One region of the Pseudomonas sp. P39-UII1 genome, then DNA from elsewhere that is predicted to be linked to it. Evidence: riboswitches for the same ligand, from Rfam matches in the RefSeq annotation. Region 1 holds a riboswitch; each other region holds the start of a gene.
The links. A riboswitch is a leader RNA that binds a small molecule or an ion and turns the genes downstream of it on or off. The one in region 1 is predicted to bind cobalamin.

Region 1 (10,102 bases):
GCGGTGCGGGTGGCGGTACATGCAGGCAAAGCCCAGGCGGGGCATGGTGGTCTCCGAAAGCGGCGGGTATGCGCGTTGGACTGCGCGGGCTAGCGAACGATCAATGCTGAACGCTTGGCACGCACACGCGATTGCGCCCGTCGCCAAGCATCAGGAACCTGCGTCTTCCAGCGCGTTCAGCTCGTCTTCCACTTGTTGCAGGCGCTGTTTGGCCAAGGCCTGGGCCTTCTCGTCGCGCGCCGTCTCGCGCATCAGGCGGGTGAGTTTGGCGCTCAGTTGCTGGCCGTCTTCGGTCTCTTCCAGCGCCTTGGCCTTGGCCGGGTCGCGGGTGACCTCGACGATGGTGGCGAATTCGCTGTCGCTGAAGTTCTTCTCGCTGTAGAGCTTGAACAGGTCCTGGCGCTGGTCCTCGACCGTGAGGTGCTTGCGCAGCACGCCGCGGATGGTGTCTTCGGCCAGCTGCGGGTGGGTGCGGGTCAGCAGCGACGCCATGCGTTCGATGTTGTGCTCGTAGGCTTCCTGCAAGGGCAGGTTGGCGAGGATCTGTTCCTCGCGGGTGGGCTTCTGGTCGCAGGCGGTGAGGGCGGCGATGAACAGCAGGGGCAGCAGCAACGTGGGGATGCGGGGCATGGGGTGGCCTTGGGCGCGCGGTTCAGACGGTGGATTATAGCGGGGCCGGCCAGGCGCCGACGAGCCATACCGGCACTGCATTACGGCGTTTTCTACGGTAGGGTGGTAACCCTTTTTGCCAAGCCGTCTTCTTTCGCCACCATGCCAAACTGGATCATCCAATCGCCCAGCCGCACCGCCGTCGGCGAAGTCGTCGCCTTCGTCGACAACGCTCGGCGCGAACTTTTCCCCGTGCTCGCCAACGCGCCCTTGCCCACCGACCTCGCCCATTTCGAGGCCACGTACCTGGACGGCGAAGGGTGTTTTCTGGAAGCCCGTGATCAAGGCCGATTGATCGCGGCCATCGGGTACCTGCCTTATGACCATCGCTTCAAGCAACTCGATTACCAAGGCAAGCACGTGGTCGAAGTGGTGCGCCTGTTCGTGCTGCCCGAGTACCGCCGTCACGGCCTGGCAGCCGCCCTGTTTGCAGCCTTGCGTGACCAGGCCATCGAGGACGGTGTCGAGTGCCTGTACCTGCATACCCACCCGTTTCTTCCTGGGGCCATCCGCTTCTGGGCGCGTCAAGGGTTTGGGGTGATCGATGTTGAGGACGATCCGGTGTGGCAGACGACGCACATGGAGCGATGGCTGGCTGGCTAGGATTTTTCCTACTTGTCGGCGGCGAGTGTGGACACCTGGTTCATTTCAAACGCGCGGTGATTTCCTTACCGTCGGGTCACTGACATGACGAAGGGAGAACGCCCATGGCACACCTTGCGCTGTACAAACTTGAACTGCTCGACGAGTTCGAGAGCCGCACCGATGCGTGGACCTTTGCCGATTTTGAAAGGCGGCTCTCGCAGTTGCGGCCCACGACCAATTACCACGATGCCAAGGGCATCATCAATGCAGCGCACAAGGAGGGCGGGTGGCCGAAGGCCGTGAAGCAGTATTTGCTGACCAATTACAAGGTGCACGGCAATGTCAGCTCGGAGTTCACCGACACCTTTGCTGATGTGGTGGCAGCGATGACTGACGCGGAGAAACAGGCTTGGGGCGTTGCCTGAGCGTTTCAGGCGGTCGGCTTGAGTGCCAGGGTGATGCGCAAACCGAGCGCCGCCCGCGCGGCGCATCGCGGGGCGCTTGCCTTGGGATCTTTAGGGCCCATGAGATCGAGCGCCGCCCGCGCGGCGCTTCGCGGGGCGCCTGCCTTGGGATCTTCAGCGCCCATGAGATCGAGCGCCGCCCGCGCGGCGCTTCGCGGGGCAAGCCCGCTCCCACATTTGTTGCAACGCGCCATGGCCTGATAGGCCATAGTTGTCAGCCTTGTTGGCCCGACGAGATATCTAGGGTGGCGCTGCCGCCGCCCCGCCTGTCTTCAGTCATGCGCCAAGGCGGACAACCATGGCCTGACTGGAATGGCACGTTGCAACAAATGTGGGAGCGGGCTTGCCCCGCGAAGCGCCGCGCGGGCGGCGCTCGATCTCATGGGCGCTAAAGATCTCAAGGCAAGCGCCCCGCGAAGCGCCGCGCGGGCGGCGCTCGATCTCACAGGCGCTAAAGATCTCAAGGCAAGCGCCCCGCGAAGCGCCGCGCGGGCGGCGCTCGATCTCACAGGCGCTGAAGATCTCAAGGCAAGCGCTTCGCGAAGCGCCGCGCGGGCGGCGCTCGATCTGCGGAACGCCGCAAAACCCACGGCATGCACCTACCAGCCATGACGCGAGCAGACCAACTCACAACCCGCCCGTCAACGGCCACTCCACCGCCAACCGAATCTGATCCCCATCCAACTCCGCCTGCGCCGTATCCCCGCGGTGCACGTTATGCCTCAGCGAAAACGTCGTGCCCTTGGCCTTGCCGCTCTGCACCACATACCGTGCCTCCAGGTCCCGCTCCCAATGCTTGCCGCCCTTGCCATAGCCCAGGTACGCATACCCGCCACTGGGGTCTACATGCGTACCATCGATATCGAACCCGCGCACGTACAACGCGGTCAGGTTCAACCCCGGCACACCATACGCGCCCATGTTCAGGTCATAGCGCGCCTGCCAGGACTTCTCGTTCGGGGCGTTGAAGTCGGACATCTGCACGGCGTTGGCGATATAGATCGCACCGCGGGTCACGTAGTCGAACGGCGTGTTGCCATCCACCTGTTGCCAGCCCAGGCTGAAGCTGTGCGGCCCTTGGCTGTAGCGCGAGATCAGGCTCCAGGTGGTGTTGTCGATACGCCCGGACAGGGCTTTGCCGGTGTCGGTGGTGCGGTACAGGTTGAGGTCCAGGCTCAGGCTGCGGCGGTCGTCCAGGGCGTGGGTGATCGTGCTGCCAAGGTAGTGCTGATTCCAGGTGTCCTCGTAGCGGGAGGTGTACAGGCTGCCGCTGAATGCCGCGTTGGGGTTCCACACCACCCCGGCGAGGTCAAAGCTGTTGCCCTTCTGGCCGTTGGAATAGTTGACCACGAAGCCCTGGTCGTGGCTTGAGGCGTTGCGGTCGGTACTCTCGTTGAAGTGCCCGGCAACCAGCTTGACCTTGTCGATTTCATTGCTGGTGAGGAAAAAGCCGGTGGCGGTTTCGGGCAGCAAGCGGCTGTCGGACGAACTGAACACCGGCGTTTTTACCCGCTGCTCGCCATAGGCAAGCACGGTGTTGGACAGGCGCAGTTTCAACGCGGCACCACCGCGGCTGTATTCGTTTTTCGGGTGGCCATCGTTGTCTACGCCAAGCAAGCGGGCCTTGCCGGCGCGCCCGCCGCCGCTGTCGAGCTGGACGCCGAGGTAGGCGTGGGCATCGACACCTACGCCGATCAGGCCTTGGGTAAAGCCTGACTGGAATGTACCCATCAAACCGTAGGCCCATTCTTCTGCCAGGCCGTTACGTTCGCTGCGAGGCTTGTAGGCATTGCGCCCAGCGCTGTTACGGCCACCGTGCTTGTAGTCACGCTGGTCGTAGACCGTGCGGTTGAGGAGGCTCCAGGTACTGTCCTCGACCAGGCCGTTGCTCTGTGATTGTGCAGATTCAGCCAGCGCCAAAGGCGCAAGGCCAATCAGCGGCAGGGCCAGCAGCAAACGGCTCATTGCCCGGCCTCCAGCTGCTGCAGTTGCGCCGCCAAGCGCGTTTGTGCCCGTGCCGGCAGCGTGGCGGGCAATTGGCCAGGGCCGGTGGCGCCCACCTGAATCAGCATCACCATGCCCATGGCCAGGTGCGGAATGCACTGAATACCGTACAGCCCAGGCACCGTGAAAGTCTGCTCGAACGGCTGGTTCAGCTTGCTCTTGAACGCCTCGGCACCGGCTGGCAGCAACCCCGGCAGGCTGGCCGCGTTATGGCCGCTCTGGGTCGGCACAAAGCGCACGGTGTCACCCGGTGCAATGCGCAGGTGGTCCGGCTCGTAGACCATGGCGCCCGCCGGCCCGCGGTTGAGCATCTTCACTTCGTGCACTTCGGCCAGCGCGGTAAAAGGCAGCAGGGTGCTGGCGAGCAGCAGGGCGGTGGGGCGCAGCAGCATGGCAGGAATTTCCTGGTTCAGGGGGCGCGAAAGCGCAGGATGCGCGCGCCGTCGAAGGGGTCGGTGAGGTAGTGGGCGTGTACGCCGAAGGTGCTCAGCAGGCGCTCGGGGGTGAGTACCTCCAGCGGCTTGCCGAGGGCGACCAGGCAGCCCTGTTCGAGTACCGCCACGCGGTCGCAGGTGAGGGCCTGGTTCAAGTCGTGCAGGGCCACCAGGGTGGTGACCGGCAGTGCCTGCACCTGCTGCAACAGGCTCAGCTGGTGCTGGATGTCGAGGTGGTTGGTCGGCTCGTCGAGCAGCAGCACCTGAGGGCGCTGGGCCAGGGCGCGAGCGATGTGCACACGCTGGCGTTCGCCGCCCGACAGTGAGCCCCAGATGCGTGTGCGCAGGTGCGTGGCATCGAGGTCGGCCAGGGCCTGCTCGACAATGGCGCGGTCCGCGTTGGAGAACGGCGCCAGCGCCGATAGCCACGGGGTGCGCCCCAGCGCCACGGCGTCGAACACGCTGATCGCGTCGAGGGTGTCGGCCTGTTGCTCGACCAGCGCCAGGGCCTGGGCGATACGCCGGCGCGGCAGGCGCGCGAGGGGCTCGCCAAGCAGCTGCACGCTGCCGCTGTGCGGTGGACGCAAGCCGGCCAGCAGCTTGAGCAGGGATGATTTGCCGGAGCCGTTGGGGCCGACGATGCCAAGGGTTTCGCCTGCCGTCACGGTGAGGTTGATATCGCGCAGCACGCGATTGCCCGACAGTTGCAGGCTCAGGCCCTGGCAGGTGAGTGGGGCGATGTGCAGCGGCGTCATGACCGTCATGCGCGCCCCCGGCGGCTGACCAGGATCAGCGCAAACACCGGGGCGCCGATCAGCGCCGTGACCACGCCCACCGGGATCACCTGGCCAGGGATCAACGTGCGCGACAGCATGTCGGCGGCGATCAGGAACAACGCACCGCCCAACGCACTGGCCGGCAGCAGCCGGCTGTGGCCGGGGCCAAGCAGCAGGCGCAAGGCATGTGGAATGACCAGCCCGACGAAGCCGATGGCGCCGACAATCGAAACCATCACTGCCGTCACCAGCGCCGCGCAGCTGATCAACAGCAACTGGCTGCGGCGCACCGCGATGCCCAGCGATGCCGCTGAGTCGGCGCCGAAGGTGAACGCGTCCAGCGTGCGCCGGTGCCACAGGCACACCACCAGCCCGAACAGCGCCACTGGCACCGCCAGCCCTACCGATGGCCAGCGCACGCCGCTGAGGTTGCCCAGCAGCCAGAACAGGATGCCGCGGGCCTGCTCGGCGGTGGCCGACTTGGTGATGAGGAATGCGGTCAGGGCGTTGAACAGTTGCGAGCCGGCGATGCCGGCCAGGATTACCTGGGCGTTGTTGCTGCTCGGCCCGGCCGCGCGGGCCAGCATCAGCACCAGGGCGAAAGCCGCCACGGCGCCAACGAATGCGCCGCCGGACATGCTCAGGGCTACGCCGCCCAAGCCCAGCAGGCCGACCAGCACGGCACCGGTCGAGGCACCTGCCGACAGGCCCAGCAAGTAGGGTTCAGCCAGCGGGTTGCGCAGCAGCGCCTGCAGGATCACCCCGCAGGTCGCCAGCCCTGCACCGCAGGCCGCAGCGACCAGGGTGCGGGGCAGGCGGTAGTTCCAGATGATGCCGGCGTCGATCGGGTCGACCGGGTAACCGGCCTGCCACAGGTGGTTGGCCAGCACCTGGTAGACCACGCTGGGCGACACGCTGGTTTCGCCAATGGCAGTGCCTGCAAACAGGGCTGCGAGCAGGGCGGCCAAGGCCAGGGCAGTGCAGGGCAACAGGCGCTTCATCACTGTGCCGCTTTACCGCTGGCGAACGCCGCCGACAAGGTCTGCAGGCCGCGGAACAGGCGGATGCCCGCTTGCATGGCGTCGGCGTCGAGGATGATGATGCGGTTGTTCTTCACGGCGTCCATGTGCTGGGTGACCGGGTCGCTGTGGAGGAACTCGAGTTTTTTCTGGTAGTCGTCGGCGGGGAAGCGGCGGCGGTCCATACGGGCGATGATCAGCCAGGTCGGGTTGGCCTTGGCGATGGTTTCCCAGCCCACGGTCGGCCATTCTTCGGTGGACTCGACCACGTTGCGCACGCCCAGGGTGCGCAGCATGAAATCGGCCACCCCTTGGCGGCCGGCGACGTAGGGGTCGATATCCAGGTCAGCGCTGGAGAACCAGAACAGTGCCGACGTGTTGCTCAGATCCTTGCCGGCCAGTTGTTGCCTGGCGCTGTCCAGGCGCGCCTTGAGGTCGGCATTCAGCGCCTCGCCGCGGTCCTGCACGTCGAAGATTTCGGCCAGCTGGCTGACGCTCTTGTAGATGCTGTCGACCTGAAACGCCTGCAGCCGGGTGCCGTCGGCACCCACCAGGTTGTCCTTGCCTTCGCAGTCCGAGGGCAGCAGGTAAGTGGGGATCTTCAGTTCGTTGAACTGTTCGCGGGTAGCGACCACGCCTTGGGCGCCGACCATCCACTCGAACTGCACCGCCACCAGCTCAGGGCGCTTGCCGACCACCGCTTCAAAACTTGGGTCGTTGTCGGCCAGGCGCGGTACCTGGTCGTTCAACGCCTTGTACTCCGGCAGCACATTATTGAACCAAAGCGAAGTGCCGGCCAGCTTTTCACCCAACCCCAAGGCATAGAGCATTTCGGTGCCGGCCTGGCCGATGGTCACCGCGCGCGCGGGGGCATGCGCGAAGGTCTGCGGCATGCCGCAGTTGTCCACGGTCAGCGGGTAGTGCGTGGCGGCGGCGTGGGCCACGCCGGTGAGGCTCAGGCCGGCGAGCAGGGTGGCGAAACGAGGCAGCATGCTGGGCGATCTCCTATCGGACAGTTCACGGAAGGAACGCACGGACAGGCATCGCCGAGCCCCTGCAGGCGGCAGGGGCAACACTGATGGCCAATCCCGGACACCCCGCCGGTTGGTGAATGTAAGCCGGCAGGTCTCCTGACTGGTGCTTCATCACCCGGCTCCGGCCTTCCCGGATCATGGGACCCAGTGGCATTCATGGAGCGGGCTCGGCACCTACAGTTGCGGGGGCAGTTCCGTTTGGCGCGCCTGCGCGGCCTGGGATTCCCTATTAATTCCGTGGTGGAAACCGGCGGCCCGCATGGTAGACCATCAGGCGCCGGGTGAAAACGCTAAATCAGAAGTACTTGAGCCAGGCGATGTCGCGCCGGCGGCCCTTGAGCCGGGCGAACCAGCGCACCGGCAGGTACAGCGCCGCGGCCAGCAACACAGCACTCAGCCACACCGCGCCAATGCCGTCGAAGCCGAAGAAGTCGCCGTGGTTCAAACCGAACAGCGCGACGCATGCCAGGTACAGCAGCTTCAGTACGTACAGGTGCAGCAGGTAGAAGAACATCGGCGCCGCGCCGAATACCGCCAGGGCACTGATCCAGCGTGCCTGGCCGGCGCGTTCGAAAGCGCGCAGCAACAGCAGGCCGCAACCAAGTGTCAGGGCCAGGAACAGCAGTGAAGGCGGGTATTTGGTGATGTTGAAGAAGCTCATCAGCGTTTGGGTCAGCGTCGGGTAGCCGCTCCACGGCGCTTCGCCGTAGCCGTTGAGCATGCGTAGCACGACGAACCCCAGCACGGCGATCACGCCTGCCAGCAGCAGCTGATGCTGACGCTGGTGCGCCTGCACACCACGGCCGAACCATGGGCCAAGGCCATAGCCCAGGGCGATCACGCCGATCCACGGCAGCACCGGGTAGGAGGTTCGCAGGCGCAGGCTGTCGGAAACCTCCAGCCAGCCACGGTCATGCAGGATCGCCCAAGGCACGTGCATCGCCGAACCGCTGCCAGAGTGCAGGCCATCGAGCAGGTTGTGGCCGGCGATGAGCACGCCAGCCAAGCCCAGCAGCGCGGGGCGCGGCAGCCACACCAGCAGCGACAGGGCGATCATGCTGACACCGATGGCCCAGATCACCTGCAGGTAGATCACGCTGGGCGGCAGCTGGAAGGTCCAGGCGAAGTTGACCAGGGTGAACTCCAGCACCACCAGGAACAGGCCGCGCTTGAACAGGAACGCCGAGACATCGCTGCGGCCCTGGTACTTTTCGCCGTACAGCCAGGCCGACAGGCCGGTGAGCAGTACGAACACCGGCGCGCACAGGTGGGCCAGGGTGCGGCTGGCGAACAGCGACGGGTCGGTAACGTCGATGGCCATCGGGTCGCTGACCTGACGGTGCAGGAAGAACGTCTCGCGAACGTGGTCGAGCAGCATGAACAGAATCACCAGGCCGCGCAGGGCGTCGATGCTCTGCAGGCGCTGGGTGAGCAGGGTGGGGGTGGCGGCGGCACTTGTCATGGAAGAGGGTCGCAGGCAGGAATGGATGTCAAATGAAACGTTATCTTATAACTATTCCATGACTGCCTGGTAGTGGTTTTTGTGCTGTTCATGCGGGCCTCATCGCCGGCAAGCCGGCTCCCACACGGCGCTGCTGTACCTGTAGGAGCCGGCTTGCCGGCGATGAGGCCGGTACAGCCAACTCAGATCAGAAGCTGTAATCCACGGTAGCAAAGTACGACCGCGGCACGCCCATGATCCACTGCGTGCCACTGAACGCCGAGGCCACGTACTCCCGGTCGAACAGGTTGTTCACCTGCAACCCGAGCCGCACGTCCGGCAACACCTGCCAGCCGATGTTGGCATCGACCACGGTGTACCCCGGTGCGCGCTGGGTGTTGGCAGTGTCGGCGTAGCGCTCATCCACATAGCGCGCGCCAATGCCGGCTTCCACCTGCTGGCCGAACCCCTTGGTCAGCCACAGGTTGGCGGTACGCCGTGGCACATTGGCCGGGCGGTTGCCGCTGCGGTCCTGGGGCCCACCGCCGGCCGTCTCGTCGAAGTCGTCATACCTGGCGCGCAACAGCGAGGCATTGGCAGAAACCTGCCATTGCTGCGGCAAGGCCAGCTCCAGCGTCGCCTCCAGGCCATCGGAGGTCTGTTGCCCGGCCTGCTGCTTTTCGTGGGTGAGCGGGTCATCCACCAGCAGCTTTTTCTTGACGATGTGGAAGGCCGCCAGGGTCCACTCCCCGCGACCTTCCCAGAAGCGTTGCTTGAGGCCCAGCTCGGTCTGCTTCGACTCGGTCAGGTCGTAGTTCATCTGCGTCGGGCTCAGGCTGATCAGGTTGTTCACCCCGTCCTCGCTGGTGGAATACTGGCCGTACAGCGACAGGTTGTCAGTGGCTGCAAACACCAGCCCGGCGCGCCAGTTGCCGCCTTGCAGGCTGCGGTCGCTGCGCGTGTTGTTGGTGAGGTTGTCGCGGTCGATGTGGTTCTGGTCGCGGCGCACGCCGGTCACCAGCGACAGGCGCTCGGTCAGTTGCAGGCGGTTCTCGGCAAACAGGGCGAAGGTGTGGGTGGTGGAAAGGGTTTGCGGGCGGGTGGGCGAATCGCTGTGGAACCCGCCCGGGGCCGGTTGCCATGGGTCGATGTAGTCGCCGCCGACGTCGTTGTACGGCGCGTTGCTGTCCACGTTGAAACGCACCTTGTTGTACTCGGCACCGACCAGGGTCCTGCTCGCCAGGCCAAACAACGAATGGTCGAAGGTGAAGGTCTGGCGGTCACCGATCTGCTCCTGGTTGTGCTTGATCTGCAGGTAGCTCTGGCGCAGCAGCTGCCCACGGTCGGCATCCCAGCTGTAGTCCTCGGCGTTGCGCCAGTGGCGGCGGCTTTTGATGTAGTAGAGCTGGTTGCTGGCGCTGAGCTGGTCGTTGATGGCCCAGTCGGTAGTGAGGCGGGTCCACTCGTCGTGGTAGCGCTGCACGTCATTCTGGATGTTGTAGTTCTTCTTGCGCAGGCTGCTGCGGTAGTGCCCGTCGATCAGCGGGGTGCCGTAGTAGTTCGCCGGCTGCGCGTCGCCACGTTCATGGGCCAGGGTGAAACTCAAATCGTCGCTGGCGTCGAAGCGCAGCGCCGCGCTGAGTGCCAGGCTGCGCGACTCGGTGCGGTCGACCCAG
Region 2 (10,102 bases), on a different contig from region 1:
TTTACGTGAAAACAGTAAGTTGCGGCGCCTGCTTAACAGTAGCAACGAACCTGACGGCGCCCACTACCGTCTGTCTGCCGAATTCTTTGGCCACTACGCCAGTCGGGAATTTTTCAATTTAATCAGCGTCACAGGCGGCGCAGGATATTAAAAAAATGTTTCACAGTGAAAAAATTACAGTGACTGTGTGACTTCACCCCCAACAGGGAGCATCAGTACAAATAACCCCGCACTGCAGATCGCGATTACCTGAAGCGCCATTGCAGTAACGCGGACATGAATTTCGATGTTTGGGACCATAGAGAGACCGAACCATGAATGCCCAGCTCCGTGTAAACGAAGCACTGCTGATCGCCGACCACGCCTTCGAACCTTTCCAGTGCGTTGCCTGGGACGCACCCAACGGTACGGGTGAGCTGAGCCTGGCAGTGGTCGACCGGACCAACACCCGTATCGGCAGCAAACAAGTGTCCTCGCGCATTTACTCCGACCCTGCGCAGTGGGCTAGCCTGATCGAGGAAGTGCGCGCCGAACTGTGCCAGAAAGGCTATGACCTGCAACCCTGGTCGATGCCCAAGTAATTCCAGTACGTCGCCTGCAAGTGCGTGCCTCGCACGCACTTGTGCAACTTTGCCATTACCCTTCCGGCAACTTTTGCCATTGCGACATAGTGTCGCGCCCTCGCCTTCAGTCTTTTATCCTGAATTGTTCAAGATGCTGATATTCGGCCTGTAACTGTATGGCCAACTGCCGCGCGCGCCCCAGCCGAACTGGCGCCAATTCCATGTCCACCAACAACGTGGCACACGGCATGGGGTGCAAGGTATTCCAGCGCTGCAGGCGGCCATCGGTGAATACCAGGCAACGCTGCACCTCCTGAGGGTGGGCCTGCTGCCGTGCCAGCAACCAGTGTCGGGCTTGCTCCAACGCTGCAATCAAGGGCGTGCCGCCACCCGCGCCCAGGGCTTGCAGCCACGGCTGAAGTGCTGCCGAGGCTTTCAGGCCATGGCGCTGCCACTGCGGGCCGGCACCGCTGGCGGTCAGCAACGCCAGGCGGGCACGCTGGCGATATGCCTGGTCGAAGACCTCGGCCAACAGTCCCTTGCTCTGTGCCAGTGCCTGATAGCGGCGAGTGGACGCCGAAGCATCGACGATGACCAGCCACAGTTCAGCGGCCTGGGCCTGACGCTGCTGCCAGCAAAGGTCCTGGCGCTGCCGCGGCCGCCCTTTGAGCAAAGTGGCAAGCCAGGCCACGCGGCCAGCCGACGCTGCACGTACGCGCCCGCGGCTGCTACCGGCCAGTTTGCCGACACGCGGCAGGGCATCCGCCACCTTGCCCGCAGGGCGGATGCTCAGGGCTTTTTTGCCCAGTTCGGCACCTCGCGCCTGGCGCCGCTGGCCACCGGTTGCGCGGGCAGCGCCCCCCAATCGCCCTGCCCGCCCTGGCTGGGCGCATCGCGGCCGCCCACCTCAGGCGGCGCTGAAGGCGCAGCGGCTTCTGGCGCCGCACGCCGGCGATGACGCAGGGCGAACTCTGCCACGGCATCGACATCGCCCTCCTCGATCGCTTCACCACCGCGCCAGGCGCAATGCGCGCGGGCGGCGCGCAACCAGACCAGGTCGGCACGCAGGCCATCGACCCCGGCGGCATAGCAACGCTCGGTGATCCAGGCCAGGGCCTGGTCGTCCAGGGCGATGGCCGCCAAGCCCTGGCGCGCCGCCTGGCAGCGCTCGCGCAGTTGCGCCTGGGCGGCGGCCCATTGCTCGCAGAACGCATGCGGGTCGGTGTCGAAAGCCAGGCGACGGCGAATGATCTGCTGACGCGCTTCTGGTGCCGGCAAACCTTCGAGCAGCACATTCAGGCCAAAGCGGTCGAGCAGCTGCGGGCGCAACTCACCTTCTTCGGGGTTCATGGTGCCGATCAGCACGAAACGCGCACTGTGCCGGTGGGAAATACCGTCACGCTCAACCCGGTTGGTGCCGCTGGCAGCCACGTCCAGCAAAAGGTCGACCAAGGTGTCGGGCAGCAGGTTGACCTCGTCGACATACAGCACGCCACCATCTGCCTGGGCCAGCACCCCCGGTGAGAACTGCGCCTTGCCCTGCCCCAGCGCCGCATCGAGGTCGAGGGTGCCGACCAGGCGCTCTTCGCTGGCGCCCAGCGGCAAGGTCACGAACGGCCCCTCGCCAAGCAGGTCGGCCAAGCCACGGGCCACGGTGCTCTTGGCCATGCCGCGTGGCCCCTCGATCAGCACGCCGCCGATCTTCGGGTCGATGGCAGTCAGGCACAGGGCCAGCTTGAGGTCGTCGGCGCCGACCACGGCCGCCAGGGGAAACTGTACGGGGTCACTCATTTCAAGCCTGTTCCTCGCCGTCGAGCAGTTGTTCCTCCAAGGCTTCGCGGTATTCACCGGGGGTTTCCCAGAGCCCGCGCTGCTGGGCCTCCAGCAAACGCTCGGTGAGGTCACGCAAGGCCTCGGGGTTATGCTCGCGCATAAAGTCGCGCGTCGCCGGGTCGAGCACGTAGGCATCGGCCAGCGACTGGTAATGATGGTCGTCGATCAGGTGCGTGGTGGCGTCGAAGGCGAACAGGTTGTCGACTGTCGCCGCCAGCTCGAAGGCGCCCTTGTAGCCATGCCGCTTGGCACCGTCGATCCACTTGGGGTTGAGGGCGCGGGCACGTATGACGCGGTTCAATTCCTCTTTGAGGGTGCGGATACGCGGCCGGTCGACCTGGCTGTGATCGCCGTGATAACTGGCCACCCGCTCGCCGGACAAGGTCTCGGACGCCGCCAGCATGCCCCCCTGGAATTGGTAGTAATCGTTGGAATCGAGCAGGTCGTGCTCATGGTTGTCCTGGTTCTGCAGCACCGCCTGCACCTGGCCCAGGCGGTGGGCGAACTGGGCCCGCGCGGGGGTGCCTTCGTCGCTGGCGCCATACGCGTAGCCGCCATGATTGAGGTACACCTCGGCCAGGTCGTCACGGCTGTTCCACAGGCGGCCATCGATTGCATTCTGCACCCCGGCACCATACGCGCCGGGCTTGGCACCGAATACCCGCCAGCCGGCCTGGCGTGCGGCCTGCTCGGCTTGCACACCTTGCGCTTGCAGCGTTTCACGCTCGCTGCGCACGCGCGCGGCCAAGGGGTTGAGGTCATCCGGCTCGTCCAGCGCCGCCACGGCCTGCACCGCCGCATCGAACAGACGGATCAGGTTGCCGAACGCATCACGGAAAAACCCCGAGACGCGCAAGGTCACGTCCACCCGCGGGCGGTCGAGCAGGCTCAGTGGCAGGATCTCGAAATCGTCGACGCGCTGGCTGCCGGTGGCCCACACCGGCCTTACCCCCATCAGCGCCATGGCCTGGGCGATGTCATCACCGCCGGTGCGCATGGTCGCCGTGCCCCACACCGACAGGCCGAGCTGGCGCAGGTGGTCGCCATGGTCCTGCAAATGGCGCTCGAGGATCAGGTTCGCCGAGGAAAAACCCAGGCGCCAGGCCGTGGTGGTGGGCAGGTTGCGTACATCCACGGTATAGAAGTTGCGGCCCGTGGGCAGTACATCCAGGCGGCCGCGGCTGGGTGCGCCGCTGGGCCCGGCCGGCACGAAACGGCCCGCCAGGGCTGCGAGCAGGCCGTTTATTTCTGCTGGCCCGCACGCGTCGAGGTTGGGTGCCACCTGCTCGAGCAAGGCCTGGACCACCTCGTGCACCGCCTGCCATTGCGCCTCGGCGGGCAGTTGCAGTTCGCCGTTCAAGGCTTGCTCGATGACCTGCAACGCCAACAATTCGAGACGCTCGCGGCTATCACCGAAGGTGCGCCACGGCGCTTGGCTGATGGCTTGCAGCAGGGTTGGGCATGGCCCTTCCCACGCTTGGCCGAGGTCGCAGTCCAAGGGGTCGAAGCCTAACGCCAAAGCCTTGGCGAGCGTGCGCAGCAAGCTGGCGTTGCCGCCGCGCCCATCTGCGCGCTCGACGCGCAGCAGGGCCAGCAAGGTATCGAGCCGCAGGCGTGCCTGCGGAGACTCGCCGAACACGTGCAGGCCGTCGCGAATCTGCGATTCCTTGAGGTCGCACAGGTAGGTGTCCAGGCGCGGCAACCACACGGCAGCATCATCCAGCTGGCCTTCCAACTGCAACTCGCGGTCGATGTGGTTGGCTTTGACCAGCTCAAGGATGTCGCGCTGCAACTCACGGGCACGCCGTGGGTCGAGCATCTGCGCTTCGTAGAACTCGTCGGCCAGTTGCTCCAGGTGACGCAGCGGGCCGTAGGTTTCGGCGCGGGTCAGCGGCGGCATCAGGTGGTCGATGATCACCGCCTGGGTGCGCCGCTTGGCCTGGGCGCCCTCGCCCGGGTCGTTGACGATGAACGGATAAATGTTCGGCAACGGGCCCAGCAGCGCATCCGGCCAGCACTGGGCGGACAGGCCCACGCCTTTGCCTGGCAACCACTCGAGGTTGCCATGCTTGCCCACATGGATGACCGCATCGGCAGCAAAGGCATGGCGTAGCCAGAAATGGAACGCCAGGTAACCATGCGGCGGCACCAGGTCGGGGTCGTGGTACACGGCGCTGGGGTCGACCTGATAACCGCGCGCAGGTTGAATGCCGACGAAGGTCAGGCCAAAACGCAGGCCGGCCACCATCAGCCGGCCGCTGCGGTACATCGGGTCTTGCTCGGGCGGGCCCCAACGTTCCAGCACCGCTTGCTGGTTGGCGACGGGCAGGCGCGCGAAGGCGGCCTGATAATCCACCAGGCTCAAGCTCTGCGCACAGGGCCGCTGGTCGAGGTGATCGAGGTCGTTGGTCACGCCGCCGAGCAACTGGTGAATCAGCTGCGTGCCGCTGCCGGGAAGTGCGTCGAGCGGGTAACCTTCTGCCCGCAGCGCCTTGAGAATGTTCAGGGCGGCTGCGGGGGTGTCGAGCCCGACGCCATTGCCGATGCGCCCGTCACGGGTCGGGTAGTTGGCCAGCAACAGCGCCACGCGTTTCTGCCCGTTGGGCAGGCGCGCCAGCTCGACCCAGCGCCTTGCCAGCTCGGCCACGAAGTCCATGCGCTCGGGGTGGGCGCGGTAGCAGACCACGTCGGACTGGCTGCGCTCGCTGCGCCAGGCCATGTCCTTGAAGCTCACCGGGCGAGTAATGATGCGCCCGTCCAGCTCGGGCAAGGCAATGTGCATGGCCAGGTCGCGGGCACCCAGGCCCTGCTCGCTGGCTTCCCAACCGGGTTGGTTGTCCTGCGCGCAGATCGCCTGCAGCACCGGGATGTCGCGACGAAACGGCCGCAGGTTGGGGCGCTCCGGGCTGGACAGGGCAAAACCTGTGGTGTTGATCAACACCTCGGCCCCAACGTCGTCCAGCCAGCGTTCGACCTGTTCCAGGCACGCGCTTTCCTTGAGGCTGGCGACGGCAATCGGCAACGGGTTGAGGCCTGCGGCCTGCAGGCGTTCGCAGAACACGTCGATGAACGCAGTGTTTGCCGCCTGCAGGTGCGAACGGTAGAACAGCAGCGGCGCCACCGGGTAGTCCGGGTGCCACTCGCCGTACCAGTCTTCCAGGGCCGCCGCGGGTTTGGCCGGGTGATAGACCGATGTGCGCGGCAGCGGCTGCGGCGCGTCCCAGCTGTAATCGCGGCCCAGCCACTGGTTGGCCAGGCACTTGAACAGGTTGACGGCATTGGCCTTGCCGCCCTGGCGCAGGTAGTGCCAGAGGCGCTCGGCCGGTTCACCGGTAACGGTGCCAAGGCCGGTCAGCTCAGGGTCCGGGCGGTCGTCACCCGGCACCAGAATCAGCTGCACGCCGCGCGCGGTCAGCTCGACCAACTGCTCGACGCCATAGCGCCAATAGCCGACCCCACCGTGCAACGACACCAGGATTACCTTGGCATGGCGCAGTACCTCGTCGATATACAGATCGACCGAAGCATGGTTCTGCACCTGCATGGGGTTGGCCAGGCGCAGGCTGGGAAAGTCGTCTGGCAGTTGCTCGGCGGTTTCGGCGAGCAGTGCCAGGTGCGAGTCGCCGCTGCAGAGGATCACCAGCTCGGCGGGTGTCTGGCCGAGGTCGGCGATGCTGTCGTCCGGCACGAAGCCGCCGGGCTGGGTCCGCAGCAGGTGCATGGGTCAGGCGCCCAGGGCTTGGCGCAGGCGCGCTTCCAGTTGCGCGGCATCGAGGTCCTGGCCAATCAGTACCAGGCGGGTCATGCGCGGCTCGCCAGCGCGCCAGGCACGGTCGAAGTGCTTGTCGAAACGGGTGCCCACGCCCTGGACCAGCAGGCGCATCGGCTTGCCGGGGATGGCTGCGAAACCTTTGGCCCGCAGAATGCCGAACTCCACTACCAGCTGGGTCAAGGCGTCGAGCAGCAGGGCTTCGTCGGCTTCCGGCAGGTCGATGGAGATGGAATCGAAGGCGTCATGGTCGTGGTCATCATGATCGTCGTCGCCGTCATGGTGGGCGTCATGGTGGGTGCGACGGCCATCGATGTGCGCTTCCGACTCAGCGCCAATACCCAACAGCACGTCCAGCGGCAGGCGGCCGCTGCTGGCTTCGATCACCTTGACCGCAGGCGGCAGTTCTTCGGCGACTTCGGCGCGCACCTTGGCCAGGCCTTCGGCGTCGATCAGGTCGGCTTTGTTGAGGACCACCAGGTCGGCACTGGCCAACTGATCGGCGAACAGTTCGTGCAGCGGCGATTCGTGGTCCAGGTTGGGGTCGAGCTTGCGCTGGGCGTCGACCTGGTCGGGGTAGGCGGCGAAGGTGCCAGCGGCCACGGCCGGGCTGTCGACCACGGTGATTACCGCGTCGACGGTGCAGGCGTTACGGATTTCTGGCCACTGGAAGGCCTGTACCAACGGTTTTGGCAGGGCCAGGCCGCTGGTTTCGATGAGGATGTGGTCGAGGTCGCCGCGGCGGGCCACGAGTTCGCGCATCACCGGGAAGAACTCTTCCTGCACGGTGCAGCACAGGCAGCCGTTGGCCAGTTCGTAGACACGGCCGCTGGCCTCTTCCTCGGTGCAGCCGATGCTGCACTGCTTGAGGATTTCGCCGTCGATGCCGAGCTCACCGAACTCGTTGACGATGACCGCGATGCGACGGCCCTGAGCATTGTCGAGCATGTGCCGGAGCAAGGTGGTCTTGCCCGAGCCGAGGAAGCCGGTGACGATGGTGACGGGGAGCTTGGCCAGTGTTTTCATGTCGCGTTGCCCTTGGCAGGATGGCGCGGGCATGCGGGACGAAAGCCTCGGGCCAGGCCGGCCGGGCTCGTTCGCCACCGGATCACCCCGCCCGGTTGAAAGTCGAAATCGTTGCGAGGCAGGTCTCCTGGCTTGCACCGTTCAGGCCTTGATCAGACAAGAGCCTGGCGGGATGACGCCTTCCCGCGCCTGGGCGCAGTGGCTGTGTCGATCCGTTGCCGGTACTTACAGTTGCGGGGGCAGCCGCGGCTTGTACCGCGTTCCCGTCTTAGCTTCGGTTTGGCCGAAGAACCTCGAAGCGGCAAGGCTACGCGGGGGGTGGCGGGTGGTCAACTCATGGCTTGAGATTTGTGGCGCCCTGGCGACCGAGCGCCGCGCGGGCGGCGCTCGATTTGCGCACCACCACGGCATTCAAGGAGCCCCCTTCGCGTCCCACTCCGCCTCCCCCCAACCCCATCAACCAATTGACGCCACCCCTGCCCCGTGCTCTCCTTACACCCTGCGTTCAGGTGCCCCCACGGGGGTGAAACGGGAAACCGGTGCGTCGCAGGCCCTCGACCAGGGCCCGACAACTCCGGTGCTGCCCCCGCAACGGTAAGCGAGCGAAGCGTCTAGACCACTGTGCCAAGCAGTACGGCATGGGAAGGTGACGCGTTCACAGGAGCCCTGCTCCTCCTCGCAAGCCCGGAGACCGGCCTGGCGTTCATGAACACCCCGCGGTGGGCGGGCGCTGTCGCATTCCCCTGGGCCATCCACGCCCGGGGCTGTCGCGCTCGCCTGTGCCCCGTTGCCCCTATAAAAAGCAAAGCAGAGGAACGCGTCATGCCCACCACCAGCGCCAAACACACCATCGCCACCCCCGTCACCCTCAGCCAGCGCGTCATCATCGCCGCCGGCGCCAGCCTGCTTGGCCTGTGCCTGATTTACTTCGCCGGCTTCTCGCACATCGAAGCCGTGCACAACGCCGCCCACGACACCCGCCACAGCGCCGCCTTCCCCTGCCACTGAGACCGCCCCATGATCAAGCGCATTGCCCGCACCGCCGGGTTCAGCGGCCTGCTTGCAGCGTTGCTGCTGACCCTGCTGCAAAGCTTCTGGGTCGCCCCGCTGATCCTCCAGGCGGAAACCTACGAATCGGCAGCCCCTGCCGCCGAGCACCATAGCCATGACGGCGAAGCGGCCGTTGCCCACGAACATGCAGCAGGCCATGAACACAGTGCCGAGGCCTGGTCGCCAGAGGACGGCTGGCAGCGCATCCTGTCCACCACCGGTGGCAACCTGGTCGTCGCCGTCGGTTTTGCCCTGATCCTCGCTGCGCTTTACAGCCTGCGTGAACCCAACCGCGTCAGCACCGGTGCGCTCTGGGGCCTGGCCGGGTTTGCGGTGTTCTGCCTGGCGCCCACCCTGGGCCTGCCGCCGGAGCTGCCCGGCACCGCCGCCGCCGACCTCGGCCAGCGCCAAAGCTGGTGGATCGGCACCGCTGCCGCCACCGGGCTGGGGCTGGCGCTGCTGGTGTTCGCCCGCCATTGGCTATTCAAGGTGATCGGCGTGGTCTTGCTGGCAGTCCCCCACGTGATCGGTGCTCCGCAACCCGACGTCCACCAAAGCCTGGCTCCTGAGGCCCTGGAAACCCAGTTCAAGATCGCATCCTGGGTAACCAATGCCGCCTTCTGGCTGGCCTTGGGCCTGCTCAGCGCCTGGCTGTACCGCCGCTCCAGCCACGCCTGATGGCAAACCAGCACCCACCGCCGGCCCTGTACGCCGGCTTTGGTTGCCGCCGGGGCTGCCCGGTGGACGTGCTCGACACGCTGCTGCGTCAGGCCCTGGAAAGCCACGGCCTGGCGCTGGCAGCGCTGCGCGGCATTGCCAGCATCGATTTGAAGGCCGACGAGCCAGGCCTGCAACAACTCGCCAAACGTTACGGCTTACCCTTGATGCTGTTCACCGCCAGCCAGCTGCACCCCTTCGAGCCCCTGCTCAGCCATCGCTCTGCGCTGGCCCACGCCCACAGCGGCTGCTGGGGTGTCGCGGAAAGCGCGGCCCTGGCCCTCGCGCACCTCGACCACGGCAATGCCAGGCTCCAGGTGACGCGGCAATCGCTTGGCCCCGCTACCCTCGCCCTCGCCTGCGGCGGATAATCGCTACATCCATTACCTGCAAGGAATCTTCATGACGGTCTACTTCATCGGCGCCGGCCCCGGCGACCCCGAGCTGATCACGGTCAAGGGGCAACGCCTGATCCGTCAGTGCCCGGTGATCATCTACGCCGGCTCTCTAGTGCCGACGGCAGTGCTCGAGGGCCATCAGGCCGAGACAGTCATCAACAGTGCCGAACTGCACCTGGACCAGATCATCGAGGCCATGCACACGGCCCATATAAAAGGCCAGGATGTGGCCCGGGTACACAGTGGCGACCCCAGCCTGTATGGCGCCATCGGCGAACAGATCCGCCATCTGCGCGAGTTGAATATCGGTTACCAGATCATCCCCGGCGTTACGGCCACCTCCGCCAGCGCCGCATTGCTGGGCTGTGAACTAACCCTGCCAGAGGTCGCGCAAACGGTGATTCTCACCCGTTACGGCGACAGCTCACCGATGCCTGCTGGCGAACAACTGAGCGACCTGGCGCGCCATGGCAGTACCTTGGCCATCCACCTGGGGGTCAAGCACCTGGCCCGTATCGTCGACGAACTTGTGCCCCATTACGGTCTCGACTGCCCGGTCGCCGTGGTGCACCGTGCAACCTGGCCGGATCAGGATTGGGCCCGCGGCACGCTTGGCACTATCGTCGAACAGGTGGCCGCCAAGGGCTTTCGCCGCACGGCGCTGATCCTCGTCGGCCACGTGCTCGGGGACGCACCGTTCGCCGCGTCAGCCTTGTACCGCGCAGGGCACGCACACCTCTATCGCC
Region 3 (10,102 bases), on a different contig from region 1:
GCGCAAGGCCGCTGCGTTCCAGAAGCACGGCCAACCGTTGGCTGGCCTGGGCGCAGCGTTCGATCTGCGCCGGGTGCGCTGCCTGGTCGGCGAAACAGGCCTGGGCCACTACTCGGGTCGGGCCGCTGACGGTCCACGGGCCAAGCAGATCAGCAAGGCGCTGTAGCAGTGGCAGTTCGGCTGCCACGCAGCCAAGCCGCACACCGGCCAGGCCGAAGAATTTGCCGAACGAGCGCAGCACGATCAGCCCGGGGCGCTCGGCACACTGCACCACGCTGTGTTCGGGGGTGTTGTCCATGAACGCTTCATCGACCACCAGCCAGCCGCCCCGCTCGGCCAGGCGGGCATGCCAGGCAAGCAGCTGCTCGCGGGGTATACGCCGGCCGGTGGGGTTGTTCGGGTTGACCAGCACCAGCACATCGAGGCTGTCGAGTGTGCCCTCGACCTGCGCTTCATCCAGCTCGATCAGCCGGTGGCCTGCCCGCTGCCAGGCCTGCGGATGCTCCGCGTAGCACGGCGACAGGACGCCAACCCGGCCCGTCGGGCGCAACTGCGGCAAGGCCTGGATCGCCGCCTGCGAGCCGGCCACTGCCAGCAACTGGCGAGCGCCGTAATAAGCACGTGCAGCAGCTTTGAGGCCATCCTCCGTTTCCGGCAGGCGGGCCCAGGCATCCACCGGGATCGGCGGGATCGGGTACGGCCAGGGCGCGATGCCGCTGGACAGGTCGAGCCAGGCCTCACGGGCAATGCCGTACTGCCGTACCGCCCGCAACAGGCGGCCTCCGTGCTCAAGCATTCAAGTACGCTCCCAGGCAAATCAGCAGCAACCACAGCCACACGCCACGTTGCACCAGGCTCCAGCCACGCTCGATAGCGTCGGCGTCGGCCATCGGCCCTTCGCCCAGACGCGGGCGCTCGTGCAACTCGCCGTGGTACACGGCCGGGCCGCCGAGCTCGACGCCCAGCGCCCCGGCACCTGCTGCCATCACCGGCCCGGCGTTAGGGCTGTCCCACAACGTCGCCTGTTTGCGCCAGCAGGCCAACGCCAGGCGGGCCTTGCCGAGCAGCGCGTAGGTCAGCGCCACCAGCCTGGCGGGCATATAGTTGAGCACATCGTCGATGCGCGCCGCGCACCAGCCAAAGCGCTCGAAACGTTCATTGCGATAGCCCCACATGGCGTCCAGGGTATTGCTCAGGCGGTACAGCACCACGCCCGGCGCACCGGCGATGATGAACCAGAACAGCGCGGCGAACACCGCATCGCTGCCGTTCTCCAGCACCGATTCGGTGGCGGCTCGGGCCACAGCGGGTTCATCGAGCTCGCGGGTTTCGCGGCTGACCAGATAGCCCACACGCCGCCGTGCTTCTTCCAGGTCGCCCTGGCGCAGGGCACTGGCAACTGGCAGCACGTGCTCGCCCAGGCTGCGCAGGCCCAGCGCGCAATACAGCGCCAGCACGTCCACCAGCCAGCCCACATAGGGCAGCCAGGACAGGATCAGCGCGACCAGCGTCAAGGGCACCACGGCCAGGAACCAGGCACTCACGCCGTGGCTGCGCCAGCCTCGCCCACCAGCATTCAGGCGCCGCTCCAGGCCCGATGCCAGGTTGCCAAAGGCCACCAGCGGGTGGCGCCGCTGCGGCTCGCCCAGCAACGCATCCAGGGCCACCCCGGCCACGGTCAGCAAGGCCACGCTCATTGGCGCTCTCCCCATTGGTTCTCGAACAGCATGTCACTCAAGGGCCGCTCTTCGGCCCAGTTTTCCATCACCAACATGGGTGCCGGATAAAATTCGGTTACCGGCCCAAGGCACAGTACCGCGACCGGCTTGGCGCCGGCCGGCATGCCCAGCAGCTCGGCCAGTGCCTGGGGCTCGAACAGCGAAACCCAGCCCATGCCAAGGCCTTCGGCACGGGCCGCCAGCCAGAGGTTCTGAATCGCGCAGGCCAGCGAGGCCAGGTCCATTTCCGGTAAGGTTCGGCGGCCGAAAATGTGTGGCTCACGGTTGTCCATCAACGCCGCCACCCACAGTTCGGCGCAATCGTTGATGCCTTCGACCTTGAGCTTCATGAAGGCGTCGGTACGCTCGCCCAAGGCCTCGGCCGTGCGCAACCGCTCCTGCTCTACCAGCGCCTTGATGCGCCCGCGCAGTTCGCCCTGCGTGATGCGAACGAAGCGCCACGGCTGCATCAGGCCAACGCTGGGGGCCTGATGCGCGGCGCCGAGCAGGCGGCCGAGCACCTCGGGGGCCACCGTGCCGCCGGCAAAGTGGCGCATGTCGCGACGCTCGCCGATGGCCCGGTAGACCGCGGCGCGCTCGGCATCACTGAAGGCGTGTTCGCTCATGGCCGCAACAGCGCCGCCGCCGCCTCGGGGTTGGACGGGAAATAAAAGTGCACGTAAGACGCAGTGAGCCGGCCCAGGCGGTAGACCGCTTCGTTACCGCGCCCACCATTGGGGCTCAGGCCCCGGGCAATCGGTTCCAGCGCGGTGCTGGTCAGCGAGTGGTGGTAGGTATGCCCGCGCAGGGTACCCTCGGGCAGCTCGACGGCCTGCAGGGCAAGCGCTGCCAGGCGTTTCTGCATGGTCGCCTCGCCCGGCAGCAGGCCGAGCAGCGCAGCACGTTCACCGGCAACGTCGGTCAAGGCATCGAGCAGGTAGAGCATGCCGCCGCATTCGGCCAGCAGGGGCTTGCCCGCGGCGTGATGGGCACGGATGGCTTCGGTCATCGGCGCGTTGGCAGCCAGGGCATGGTGATGCAGCTCGGGATAGCCGCCCGGCAGGTACAAACTGTCCACATCGGGCAGCGCCTGATCGTGCACAGGCGAGAAGAATGTCAGCTGGGCGCCCAGATCGCGCAGCAGGTCGAGGTTGGCGCCATAGGTGAAGGCAAACGCTTCGTCCTTCGCCACGCCGATGCGCACGCCAGCCAGCGACGCGGCGCAGGGCTGCGGCGAGGGTTCGGCGAAGGCCACCGGCGGCGGCAATGCTGCATCGCAGCTGCTGCCCAGGGCTTGGGCGGCAGCGTCCAGGCGCGCATCCAGGTCATTCAGCTCACTGGCCTGCACCAACCCCAGGTGGCGGCTGGGCAGCTCGATGCCGCGCTCGCGCGACAGCCCGCCGTACCAGCGCAGCCCCTCGGTAAGGCTGCCTTCAAGCAGTTGCGCATGGCGCAGGCTGCCCACCCGGTTGGCCAGCACACCGGCGAACGGCAGGTCGGCCTGGTAGCGCGCCAGGCCCAAGGCCAGGGCGCCAAAGGTCTGGGCCATGGCAGTGCCATCGATCACCGCCAGCACCGGTACGCCGAAGTGGCGGGCCAGGTCGGCGCTGGACGGGGTACCGTCGAACAGCCCCATGACCCCCTCGATCAGGATCAGGTCAGCCTCGCCCGCCGCTTCCCACAGCAGGCGGCGGCTCTCTTCGGCGCCGATCATCCACAGGTCGAGCTGGTACACCGGCGCACCGCTGGCGCGCTCGAGGATCATCGGGTCGAGAAAATCAGGCCCGCACTTGAACACCCGGACTTTACGCCCGAGGTTGCGGTGCAGGCGGGCCAGGGCCGCAGTCACGGTGGTCTTGCCCTGGCCAGAAGCCGGGGCCGCGATCAGTACGGCCGGGCAGTGTCGCGTGTGGCTCACAGTTCGACGCCCTTCTGCGCGCGGATGCCCGCCTGGAACGCATGCTTGAGCATGCCCATCTCGGTGACCGTGTCGGCCAGCTCGATCATTTCCGGCTTGGCCGCGCGGCCCGTGACGATCACATGCTGCATGGGGGGACGCGCCTGGATGTCGCAGAGCACCTGGTCGAGGTCGAGGTAGCCATGCTTGAGCGCGATGTTCAGTTCATCGAGCACCACAAACTGCACGGACGGGTCTTGCAGCAATTGGCGCGAAACCGTCCAAGCCGCTTCGGCGGCGGCGATGTCGCGCTGACGATCCTGGGTTTCCCAGGTAAAGCCCTCGCCCATCACGTGGTAGCGCACCTGCTCGGGGAAGCGCCGGAAGAACAGCTCCTCGCCGGTGCTGTTGCGGCCCTTGATGAACTGCACCACGCCGCACTGCATGCCATGGCCCAAAGCGCGCGCGAGCATGCCGAAGGCCGAGCTGCTCTTGCCCTTGCCGTTGCCGGTAAGTACCAGCAACAGGCCGCATTCGTTTGGGGAATTGGCGATGCGCTCGTCGATGACTGCCTTCTTGCGCTGCATGCGCGCCAGGTGGCGTTCGTCGCGGTCGGTGAGTTCGCTCATGGGGGTACTCCGCAGGCTGACGCCACGCGAAGAAGCGGCGACAGGTCGATAGACAGGCAGGCGGAGAGCGCGCAGGAGCCGTGGCCAGACGCCACGGTGCACCGCGCATCACCCTCCGTGATGCCGTTGGCAGTGACAGGCCGGTCTCCGGGCTTGTGAGCGGGCGTCGGCCCGGCCTGCGCGCCTTCCCGGATGCTGGCATCCAGTGGCCCTGCGCGGCCTTTGACTCACCTACCGTTGCGGGGGCAGCGCCGGACTCGCGCCCTTTATGGCGCCCACCGGCTTCCCAGTTTCACCCCACCCAGACAAGGCTGGCAGGGCACCTGAAACACGCGCGAAGGTTAGAGGGTTGAATGGGGAGCGTCAATCGAACGGGGGTGATTTCACAAAGCCCATCGCCGGTTGCCGACGATGGGCTTTGAGCTTTAGCGACGAATCAGCGCCAACACTGCATCGGTCACTTCACGGGTGGTGGCCTTGCCGCCCAGGTCAGGCGTGTGCAGGCCACTTTCGGTGACCGCTTCGATCGCGGCCATCAGCTCGCGCGCGGCAGCGTGTTCGCCCAGATGCTCAAGCATCATCACCGCGGTCCAGAAGGTAGCGATGGGGTTGGCCACGCCCTTGCCGGTGATATCGAACGCCGAGCCATGGATGGGCTCGAACATCGACGGGAAGTCACGGCCGGGGTTGAGGTTGGCGGTGGGCGCGATGCCCAGGCTGCCGGACAGCGCAGCAGCCAGGTCGGACAGGATGTCGGCATGCAGGTTGGTGGCCACCACCACATCCAGCTGCTCGGGCTTGAGCACCATGGTCGTGGTCACGGCGTCCACCAGCTCGCGGGTGGTGCGCACATCGGGGTAATCCTTGGCCACCTCCTCGAACACCTCGTCCCACAGCACCATGCCATGGCGCTGCGCGTTGGACTTGGTTACCAGGGTCAGGTGTTTTGCCGGGCGAGTGCGGGCCAGCTCGAAAGCGAAGCGGTGGATGCGCTCGACGCCAACGCGGGTGAAGGTCGAGACCTCGGTGGCCACTTCGATCGGCAAGCCCTGGTGGACACGGCCGCCACTGCCGGAGTATTCCCCTTCGGAGTTCTCCCGCACGATCACCCAGTCAATTGCCTTGCCCTTGGCCAGCGGGCTGGTCACCCCTGGCAACACGCGGGCCGGGCGTACATTGGCGAACTGATCGAAGCCCTGGCAGATCGGCAGGCGCAGGCCCCACAGCGACACATGGTCCGGTACTTCCTGGCTGCCCACGGCGCCGAAGAAGATGGCATCGAAGGTTTTCAGCCTTTCCAGGCCGCCCTCGGGAATGTATTGGCCTTCGCGCAGGTAACGCTCCGAGCCCCAATCGAAATGCTCGAAATCGATGCCGAAACTACCGCGCTTGGCAGCCAGTGCCTGCAGTACCTCGACACCCGCGGCGATCACCTCGACACCAATGCCATCACCCGGAATTGCCGCGATCTTGTAGTTGCTCATGCCTCGACTCCCATGCTTGTTGTGGCCCGCCGGGCTTGTGCTGGCGGGTATGAGCCGAGTATATGTAGTGAACCCAGGGCAGCAGTTAACCCTGAATTACCTCTTAAGTAACCATGGGTTAATGATGAATCCAACACAGGACCTGGGCTTCTTTCACCTCCTGGCCAAGCAAGGCAGCCTGGCAGCCACCGCACGCGAGCTAGGCGTCACGCCGCCGGCGGTGAGCAAGCGCCTGGCAGCACTGGAGGCACGCCTGGGCGTGCGCCTGGTCAACCGCACCACCCGCTCCATGAGCCTGACCGCCGAGGGCGAGCTGTACTTCGCTCACGCCGCGCGCATCCTCGTCCAGGTCGATGAAGTGGAACAATTGATCGGCCGCCACCGCGCCGAGCCCAAGGGCTTGATCCGGGTGAACGCCTCGCTGGGTTTTGGCCGCCGCTACATCGGCCCGGCCCTGGCCGACTTCTACGCGCGCTACCCGGACATCGAGGTGCAGCTGGAAATCAGCGACCACCCGCTGGACTTGGCCAGCCACGGCTTCGACCTGGGGATTCGCTTCGGCAGCCTGCCGGACGCCTCTTTCCATGCCCGCAAGATCGCGTCCAACCGCCGCCTGCTGTGCGCTTCACCGCTGTACCTGGAAAAGCACGGCACACCGCTGAAACTGACGGACCTGGCCCAGCACAACTGCATTTTCCTGCGCCAGAATGAATCGCCCTATGGCGTGTGGAGCTTCACCAACGGCGGGCGCACGCAGAACATCAAGGTGCAGGGTGCACTGAGCTGCAACGACGGTGAGGTGGCACTGAACTGGGCGCTGCATGGCCATGGCATCTTGCTGCGCGCCGAGTGGGACATTGCCCGCTACGTGCGTAGCGGGCGTTTGCGGCTGTTGCTGGAAGATCAGACGCCAACCCGTGCTGACGTCTACGCGGTGTACCCGCAGCAGCTGCACCTGTCGGCGCGGGTGCGCAGGCTGATCGACTTTTTGATCGAGCGTTTCGAGCGCATCGACCACCTGGACCTTGAAGAAGTTGGATGAACTGGCATGCCTGGCCGCGCTCTGAATACTGAGAGACCTACTCAGGAGCGCGGCGTCCATGAATCGCATCGGCATTCTCTTACCCTGGGCGCTGGGCGCCTTTCTGGCGGGATGTGGCGACACCGCATTACTGGGTGTCGATGCAGGCAGCGGGCCTGCACCGCAATTGCCTGCGCCAAATCCGACACTGATCCCGACCGTCAACATCGCACCCGCCATCGGCTGGCCTAGCGGCGGCAAGCCCAAGGCTGCAGCGGGCACGCAAGTGGCGGCCTTCGCCGACAAACTCGATCATCCGCGCTGGCTGTATGTGCTGCCCAATGGCGACGTGCTGGTCGCCGAGACCAACGCCCCGCCCAAGCCCGAGGATGGCAAGGGCATCCGCGGCTGGGTGATGGGCAAGGCGATGAAGCGCGCAGGCGCCGGGGTGCCTAGCGCCAACCGCATCACGTTGCTGCGGGATGCCGACCATGACGGCGTTGCCGAGCTGCGCTCGACCTTTATCGAGGGGCTCAACTCACCGTTCGGCATGGCTTTGGTGGGCAATAACTTCTATGTCGCCGACACCGACCGACTGCTGCGTTTCAAGTACTCGCCAGGGGCCACGCAGATTCGCGAGCCCGGCAAGGCAGTTGTCGATTTGCCCGGCGGGACGCTCAACCACCACTGGACCAAGAACGTGATTGCCAGCGCTGATGGCAAGAAGCTGTATGTGACCGTGGGCTCGAACAGCAATGTCGGCGAGAACGGCCTGGACCAGGAGCAGGGTCGCGCGGCGATCTGGGAAGTCGATGCCGCCAGCGGCACGCACAGGATTTTTGCCTCAGGCTTGCGCAACCCCAACGGCCTGGCCTGGGAGCCGCATACGGGCGCCTTGTGGACAGCGGTCAACGAGCGTGACGAGATTGGCAGTGACCTGGTGCCGGACTACATCACCTCGGTCAAGGATGGCGGATTCTATGGGTGGCCTTACAGCTACTACGGGCAGCATGTCGATGAACGCGTCAAACCGCAGGATCCGCAGAAAGTAGCCCGCGCGTTGGTGCCAGATTATGCAGTAGGCCCACATACCGCCTCGTTGGGGCTGGCGTTCGCGCAACCTGGCGTGCTGCCACCGCCGTTTGATCACGGCGCGTTGGTCGGCCAGCATGGTTCGTGGAACCGCAAACCGCACAGCGGCTACAAGGTCATCCTGGTACCGTTCGACCGCGCCGGTAAACCTACGGCGAAGCCGGTCGACCTGCTCACAGGCTTTCTCGACAGCGATGGCAGGGCCATGGGGCGACCGGTCGGGGTCGTCAACGACCAGCGCGGCGGCGTGCTGGTGGCGGACGATGTCGGTAACGTGGTGTGGCGGGTCAGCAAGGCGCCGTAGCGCCTGGCTTGATCAAGGGTTCTGCGCCAAGTGGCCTTGGGGAATAACCCGTTTGGCCTGCAGGTAGGCCTTGGACCAATAGCTGTTGGAGAGGTAGTCCAGGCGCACCGTGCCGCCAGTGGATGGCGCATGCACAAAGCGCCCCTCACCCACATAGATACCGGCGTGGCTGACCTGCGAGCCACCGCTGGTGGCAAAGAACACCAAGTCACCGGATTGCAGCGCCTTCATATCCACGGTGGGTGCACGCATGACGATCATCTCCCGCGTCGAGCGCGGCAGGCTGATACCGGCGGCATCGCGGTAGACATAGCCGATCAGGCCGCTGCAATCGAAACCGGAATCCGGCGTGTTGCCCCCCCAACGGTACGGCGTACCGACCAGGCCGATCGCGCGGATCAGCACGTCATCGGCAATGGGCGAACCATCGGGCTGGCTGTAGGTGATCTTGGGTTGCACAACCGGTGCCGGTGCAGGCGCACGGCTGGAGCAGGCGGCAAGCAATGCCACCAGGGAAAGGAATGCGAAGCGCGCCATCATCTTCATGGCCAGAACATCCTGTCTGAGACCGCAGGCCGCAGCCGAAAAGTGTTGAGAATTTAGATTAGACGCTTTCTGTAAATGCGCACGGCGGCGAGCTTTTTTTATCAAGCATCGCCGCCGCGGCAAGATACATCATTTTGATATCAGTTGCGCGCGATATTGGTAGTCGGCGCCATGGCCAAGGCACGCTTGGCTTCAATGAAGGTCTTGCTCCAGTAGCGGTCACCGAGGTTGTCGATGCGCACACCACCGCTGCGGCGGCTGCTGGAGTGGATGAACTGATTGTCACCCAGGTAGATGCCGGCATGGCTGACCCGGCCACGGCCATTGGTGCTGAAGAACAGCAAGTCGCCTGGCTTGAGCTTGTTGCGGGCTACCTTGGGTGCATCGACGTTGATCATTTCGCGGGTCGAACGCGGCAGGTTCATGCCGGCCTCTTCACGGAACAGATAACCGATGAAGCCACTGCAGTCGAAGCCGGAGGCCTCCGAGGTACCACCGAAGCGGTAGCGGGTGCCGATCAGCGACATGCCGCGCTCGAGAATGCTGTCTGCCAGCACTGGCAGTTGGTAAGGCTTGCTGCCGCTGGAGAACGCTTGCAGATCATCTTCGGTGGCCAGTTCTTCCTGTTCGCCGAAGACGGAGGAAGCCGAAGCTTTGGCCTTGGTCACCGATTGCGAGGCAACCGGGGTGTGATCCTGGGGCTGGGAAACCGGGCTTTGTGCCGCACAGCCAATCAACAGGGTCACGAGTGCGAGGGGCACGAGGGGTGCGAAGCGCTTTAGCATGGGCACGACCGTGTCTGTAATCCTTTAGAAGGGGGAAACTATGCCTTCTATCGGGACCATTTGCAAATTTTATCGAAAAAGATGTGACTTTTTCGTTTTGCCGCTCAAAGCCCCGTATTTACGGGCTTACCAGCCGAGTGTTTCCTTCAGGAACGGGATGGTCAATTTGCGTTGCGCCTGCAACGAAGCCTGGTCGAGGCGTTCAAGCAGGTCGAACAGCGCACTCATGCTGCGGGTGCCACGGGTGAGGATGAAGTGGCCGACCTCGTCGGTCAGGTGCAGGCCGCGGCGCGAGGCACGCAGCTGCAGGGCGCGGAGCTTGTCTTCATCGGACAGGCCGCGCATCTGGAAGACCAGCGCGAGGGTCAGGCGCGATTTGAGGTCAGGAAGTTTGATGGGCAGTTCGCGGGGGGACGCCGAGGCGGCCAGCAGCAGGCGCCGGCCGCTGTCGCGCAGGCGGTTGAACAGGTGGAACATCGCCTCTTCCCAATCGGCCTTGCCGGCGATCACGTGCAAGTCGTCGATGCACACCAGCTCGTACTGCGCCAGGTAGTCGAGCAGCCCGACGCCCCGGTCAAGCAGTTGCGCCAGGGGCAGGTACACGGCGGCTTCGCCGCGCTGCTGGA

Region 2: linked by a shared signal. The riboswitch ahead of ABEH27_RS14725 (CbtB-domain containing protein) and the one ahead of ABEH27_RS07545 (ABC transporter substrate-binding protein) in region 1 are both predicted to bind cobalamin.
Region 3: linked by a shared signal. The riboswitch ahead of cobO (cob(I)yrinic acid a,c-diamide adenosyltransferase) and the one ahead of ABEH27_RS07545 (ABC transporter substrate-binding protein) in region 1 are both predicted to bind cobalamin.

What each region holds. Positions count from the first base shown of each region.
Region 1 is NZ_JBDFPP010000004.1:100,399-110,500, forward strand. Features, by position in the region: gene uvsE (UV DNA damage repair endonuclease UvsE) at 1-45, opposite strand, end outside; gene ABEH27_RS07505 (hypothetical protein) at 151-630, opposite strand; gene ABEH27_RS07510 (GNAT family N-acetyltransferase) at 772-1,272, shown strand; gene ABEH27_RS07515 (hypothetical protein) at 1,377-1,679, shown strand; gene ABEH27_RS07520 (hypothetical protein) at 1,685-1,927, opposite strand; gene ABEH27_RS07525 (OprD family porin) at 2,346-3,683, opposite strand; gene ABEH27_RS07530 (pseudoazurin) at 3,680-4,114, opposite strand; gene ABEH27_RS07535 (ABC transporter ATP-binding protein) at 4,132-4,920, opposite strand; gene ABEH27_RS07540 (iron ABC transporter permease) at 4,917-5,933, opposite strand; gene ABEH27_RS07545 (ABC transporter substrate-binding protein) at 5,933-6,943, opposite strand; cobalamin riboswitch at 7,054-7,252, opposite strand; gene ABEH27_RS07550 (heparan-alpha-glucosaminide N-acetyltransferase domain-containing protein) at 7,281-8,447, opposite strand; gene ABEH27_RS07555 (TonB-dependent receptor) at 8,635-10,102, opposite strand, start outside.
Region 2 is NZ_JBDFPP010000010.1:59,349-69,450, forward strand. Features, by position in the region: gene ABEH27_RS14695 (hypothetical protein) at 1-151, shown strand, start outside; gene ABEH27_RS14700 (hypothetical protein) at 315-581, shown strand; gene ABEH27_RS14705 (VWA domain-containing protein) at 688-1,254, opposite strand; gene ABEH27_RS14710 (AAA family ATPase) at 1,353-2,354, opposite strand; gene cobN (cobaltochelatase subunit CobN) at 2,356-6,117, opposite strand; gene cobW (cobalamin biosynthesis protein CobW) at 6,121-7,191, opposite strand; cobalamin riboswitch at 7,291-7,502, opposite strand; cobalamin riboswitch at 7,682-7,906, shown strand; gene ABEH27_RS14725 (CbtB-domain containing protein) at 8,014-8,199, shown strand; gene ABEH27_RS14730 (CbtA family protein) at 8,209-8,919, shown strand; gene ABEH27_RS14735 (cobalamin biosynthesis protein) at 8,919-9,329, shown strand; gene cobM (precorrin-4 C(11)-methyltransferase) at 9,361-10,102, shown strand, end outside.
Region 3 is NZ_JBDFPP010000027.1:46,112-56,213, forward strand. Features, by position in the region: gene cobD (threonine-phosphate decarboxylase CobD) at 1-796, opposite strand, end outside; gene cbiB (adenosylcobinamide-phosphate synthase CbiB) at 789-1,697, opposite strand; gene bluB (5,6-dimethylbenzimidazole synthase) at 1,694-2,344, opposite strand; gene ABEH27_RS23015 (cobyrinate a,c-diamide synthase) at 2,341-3,636, opposite strand; gene cobO (cob(I)yrinic acid a,c-diamide adenosyltransferase) at 3,633-4,244, opposite strand; cobalamin riboswitch at 4,365-4,586, opposite strand; gene ABEH27_RS23025 (tartrate dehydrogenase) at 4,670-5,728, opposite strand; gene ABEH27_RS23030 (LysR family transcriptional regulator) at 5,853-6,770, shown strand; gene ABEH27_RS23035 (sorbosone dehydrogenase family protein) at 6,829-8,145, shown strand; gene ABEH27_RS23040 (NlpC/P60 family protein) at 8,158-8,691, opposite strand; gene ABEH27_RS23045 (C40 family peptidase) at 8,832-9,476, opposite strand; gene hda (DnaA regulatory inactivator Hda) at 9,603-10,102, opposite strand, start outside.